Regions from separate parts of the Devosia sp. Soil_C_22 genome, predicted to be linked through region 2. Evidence: predicted binding sites of a transcription regulator. Region 2 holds the regulator's gene; the other holds the start of a gene.
The links. The regulator HrcA, encoded in region 2, represses chaperone genes, less so after heat shock. The targets are predictions, from matches to a motif close to GTTAGCACTCNCNNNNNGNGAGTGCTAAC.
Positions count from the first base shown of each region.

Region 1: a site for HrcA is predicted at 1,573-1,601, ahead of AC3A6I_RS04540 (co-chaperone GroES). Genes of this name have one in related genera too.

Region 1 covers NZ_JBDGIY010000001.1:981,399-983,797, forward strand. Annotated here, with positions in the region: gene groL (chaperonin GroEL) at 1-1,192, opposite strand, end outside; gene AC3A6I_RS04540 (co-chaperone GroES) at 1,248-1,538, opposite strand; gene AC3A6I_RS04545 (glycosyltransferase) at 1,799-2,399, shown strand, end outside.
Region 2 covers NZ_JBDGIY010000002.1:245,242-247,640, forward strand. Annotated here, with positions in the region: gene AC3A6I_RS18235 (non-canonical purine NTP pyrophosphatase) at 1-54, opposite strand, end outside; gene rph (ribonuclease PH) at 54-767, opposite strand; gene hrcA (heat-inducible transcriptional repressor HrcA) at 878-1,957, shown strand; gene grpE (nucleotide exchange factor GrpE) at 2,049-2,399, shown strand, end outside.

The DNA of each region.
Region 1 (2,399 bases), on a different contig from region 2:
CGTCGACGCGGTCCTTGCGCTCCTTCACCTCGACTTCGGTCGAGCCGCCGACCTTGATCACCGCAACACCGCCGGCGAGCTTGGCCAGACGCTCCTGCAGCTTCTCGCGGTCGTAGTCCGAGGTGGTCTCCTCGATCTGCGCCTTGATCTGGCCGACGCGGCCCTGGATGTCGTCCTTCGAGCCGGCGCCGTCGACGATCGTGGTGTTCTCCTTGGAGATTTCCACGCGCTTGGCGGTGCCCAGCATGTCGAGGGTGACGTTCTCGAGCTTGATGCCGAGATCTTCCGAGATCACCTGGCCGCCGGTGAGGATCGCGATGTCCTCGAGCATGGCCTTGCGGCGATCACCGAAGCCCGGAGCCTTGACGGCCGCGACCTTGAGGCCGCCGCGCAGGCGGTTGACGACGAGCGTGGCCAGAGCCTCGCCCTCAATGTCCTCGGCCACGATCAGCAGCGGGCGCTGCGACTGCACGACCGACTCGAGGATCGGCAGCATCGACTGCAGGTTCGAGAGCTTCTTCTCGTGCAGCAGGATCACCGGGTCCTCGAGGACGGCGGTCATCTTCTCGGCATTGGTGACGAAATACGGCGACAGGTAGCCGCGGTCGAACTGCATGCCCTCGACGACGTCGAGCTCGGTCTCGGCGGTCTTGGCTTCCTCGACGGTGATCACACCCTCGTTGCCGACCTTCTGCATCGCGTTGGCGATCATCTCGCCGATGGCGGTTTCGCCGTTGGCCGAGATGGTGCCGACCTGCGCGACTTCGTTGTTGGCCGAGATGGTCTTCTTGGCCTTGCCGAGATTCTCGACGACTTCGGCGACGGCGAGGTCGATACCGCGCTTCAGATCCATCGGGTTCATGCCGGCGGCAACGAGCTTGATGCCTTCGTTGACGATGGCCTGGCCCAGCACCGTCGCGGTGGTGGTGCCGTCACCGGCGATGTCGTTGGTCTTGGAGGCCACGGCGCGCAGCATCTGGGCGCCCATGTTCTCGAACTTGTCCTCGAGCTCCACTTCCTTGGCGACGGTGACGCCGTCCTTGGTGATGCGCGGGGCGCCGAACGACTTGTCGATCACGACGTTGCGGCCCTTGGGGCCGAGGGTCACCTTCACCGCATTGGCGAGGATGTTGACGCCGCGGACCATCTTGTCGCGGGCATCGGTGGAGAACTTTACGTCTTTAGCAGCCATTGGAGGCGCTCCTTACGTTTGAAACAAATGGGAAAAACCGTGCGAGGCGAAAGCCTTACGCGGTGATCACGCCCATGATGTCGGACTCTTTCATGATCAGGAGATCCTGACCGTTGAGCTTCACCTCGGTGCCGCTCCACTTGCCGAACAGGATGCGATCGCCTTCCTTGACGTCCAGCGGAACGATCTTGCCGGCTTCGTCACGGGCGCCAGGACCGACCGAGACGATCACGCCCTCGGAGGGCTTTTCCTTGGCAGTGTCGGGGATGATGATGCCGCCAGCCGATTTCTCTTCGCTGTCGACACGGCGAACGACCACGCGGTCGTGCAGAGGACGGAAAGCCATGTTTGCTCCTATAAACCTCGATGAATCTTCGCCTGTTAGCACTCGGAGTGGAGGAGTGCTAACAGGCACGAGAGGCGATATAGGAGGGGGCTCCAATCGAGTCAAGTTGACCGCGAGGCATAATCTGATCGTGGAGCAGCTATGCGACAGGCGCGTGAAACCGAGCTGAAAATGCCGCGTTGTGGGTGCCGAGACAAAGCGCCGCGGCGTGTTACCTGCTGCCGGCGCGGCAATGACTGGCCGCAAGCCCCGGAGCCAATGTGACCGTAATTCAGTTCGACCCCCATGTGAAGCGCAGCCCGGAAGCCTGGGTCGCGCCCGAGTTGGCCGTCATCGTGCCGAGCTATAACGAGCGCGAGAATGTCGGGCTGCTTTATGAAAAGGTCGGCGCCGCGCTGAGTGGCATCCCGTTCGAGTTCATCGTCGTTGACGACAACTCGCCCGACGGCACGTCCGAAGTCGTGCGTGAGATGGCGCAGCGTTTCCCCAACGTCCGCGGCATCCACCGCATCGGCCGCCGCGGCCTGAGTTCGGCCGTCATCGAGGGCATCCTGTCGAGCGCGGCGCCGTACTTCGCGGTCATCGACGCCGACCTGCAGCACGACGAATCCATTCTGCCGCAGATGCTGGACAAGGCAAAGGCGGGCGATCACATCGTCGTCGGCACCCGTTATTCCGGCGATGGCAGTGTTGGCGAGGGCCTGTCGAGGGCGCGCGAAGCCGGCAGCCGCTTTGCCACCCGGATCTCGAGCCTCGTTACCGGCCGCAACATGAGCGACCCGATGAGCGGCTTCTTCCTGATGCGCCGCGCCACCTTCGACGATGTGGCGCCGGACCTCAGCGAGGACGGCTTCAAGATCC
Region 2 (2,399 bases):
GTGGGTGGCCAGCACCAGCCGGTCACCACGCCGCAATGTGAGCTTCTCTGCCATCAGATGAGTGCCGCCTTCTGCAGGATGGTGAGCTCGCCAATGCCCTTCTCGGCCAGCGCCATCAGGCTCGCGAGTTCGTCGCGGCTGAACGGCTCCTGCTCGGCCGTGCCCTGGATTTCGACGAACTTCCCCGAGCCGGTCAGTACGAAATTGGCGTCAGTGTGGGCCTCGACATCCTCGAGATAGTCGAGATCGAGCACCGGAGTGCCGCGATAGATACCGCAGCTGATCGCCGCCACCGAATCACGCAGCGGCTCGCCCCTGGTGAGCTTGCGCTCTTTCAGCCAGCCGATGGCATCGACCAGCGCCACATAGGCGCCGGTGATCGAGGCGGTGCGGGTGCCGCCATCGGCCTCGAGCACATCGCAATCGAGCGTGATCTGGTTCTCGCCCAGCGCCTGCATGTCGACCACGGCGCGCAGCGAGCGGCCGATCAGGCGCTGGATTTCCTGGGTGCGGCCGGACTGCTTGCCCGAGGCGGCTTCGCGGCGGGTGCGCGTATCGGTCGAGCGCGGCAGCATGCCGTACTCGGCCGTGACCCAGCCGAGCCCCGAACCGCGCCGCCAGCTCGGCAGCGTGGTCTCGACTGAGGCGGTGACGTAAACGCGGGTGCCGCCGAAGCTCACGAGGCAGCTGCCTTCGGCCTTGGGCGATACATTGCGTTCGAGCGTCACGGCCCGCATTTCGTCTGGCTGGCGTCCGGAAGGGCGCATAAGGCAAATCACCGGTGTTCTGGGTCGTTAACCGCCTCTTAACCCTCGCCAGCCGTGGGAACAAGGCAGCGCAGCTTGGCGGCTCACGGCTTTCGCCCTAAATGGTGAACATGGCCGATCGGACCAAAGCCCCGGAAGACGTGCTTGCGGTACTCAGCAACCGCAGCCAGGATATTTTTCGCAAGCTCGTCGAGCGCTATCTCGACACTGGTACGCCGGTCGCCTCGCGCGACCTGGCGCGCATGCTGAGCGTTGGCCTCTCGCCCGCTTCGGTGCGCAATGTCATGGCCGATCTCGAGGATCTGGGCCTCATCGCTGCGCCGCACACCTCGGCCGGGCGGCTGCCCACGCAACAGGGCCTGCGGTTCTTCGTCGACGCCATGCTGGAGGTCGGCGCCGTCAACGAGGACGAGCGCTCCCAGATCGCCAAGCAGATCCAGGGCCCGGCCGCTTCGGGACAGGTCGAAGACGTGCTGGCCGAGGCGAGCCAGCTACTGTCGGGGCTCAGCCATGGCGCCGGCGTGGTGATCGCGACCAAGGCCGATCTCGTGCTCAAGCATATCGAATTCATCCGCCTCGATGCCGAGCGCGCCATGGTGGTGCTGGTGGGCGAGGATGGCTCGGTGGAAAACCGCATCCTGCCGCTGCCGGCGGGGCTCACCGCCAGCGCGCTGACGCAGGCTTCGAACTACCTCGCGCATTTCGCGGTGGGCAAGACCATCGGCGAGACGCTACGCGCGCTGCGCGACCAGCGCGCGCAGACACAGCACGAGCTCGACGAGCTGACGCACAAGCTGGTCGAAACCGGGCTCGCGACGCTCTCGGGCAGCGGCGCGCCGCCGACGGTGATCGTGCGTGGCCGCGCCAACCTGATCAACGACACCATGGCGTCGGAGGAGTTGAGCCGCATCCGCCAGCTGTTCGATGAGCTCGAGAGCCGCGACGGCCTGATCGAGCTGCTCGGCGATACGGAAGCTGCGCAGGGGGTGAAGATCTTCATCGGCTCGGAGAACAAGCTGTTCTCGCTCTCGGGCAGCTCGGTGATTCTTTCGCCTTACAAGGATGCCAACCAGAAGGTGGTCGGCGTGCTGGGCGTCATCGGCCCGACGCGCATCAATTACGCCCGCATCGTGCCGGTGGTCGACTACACGGCGAACGTCGTTTCGGCCATGATGGCGCGCAAGGGCTGAGGCCCGGAACCTTTCGCAGGCTTGAATCTTCCAGCTCATTGGCCGATATGCGGGGCAAACGCTCCCAGCGATCAATTTTGTCCGAGTTACGATGACCGACGAGACCAAGAAACCCGAAGACGACAAGGCCGCCGATGCAACCGTGGCCCCCGAGACGACTGCGGCCGAAAATGCTGCCGAAGCCGCGACTCCCGATCCGGCCCTGGAGCTGAAGGCCGAGAATGCCGACTTGCGCGACAAGCTGCTGCGTACCGTCGCCGAGATGGAAAACCTGCGCAAGCGCACCGAGCGCGAGATTTCCGACACCCGTTCCTACGCCATCGCCGGCTTTGCCCGCGACATGCTGACGGCTACCGATTCGCTCAGCCGCGCCCTGACCGTGCTGCCGGCCGAGGCGCGCGACAGCGCCGACGCGACCACCAAGTCGCTGATCGAAGGCATC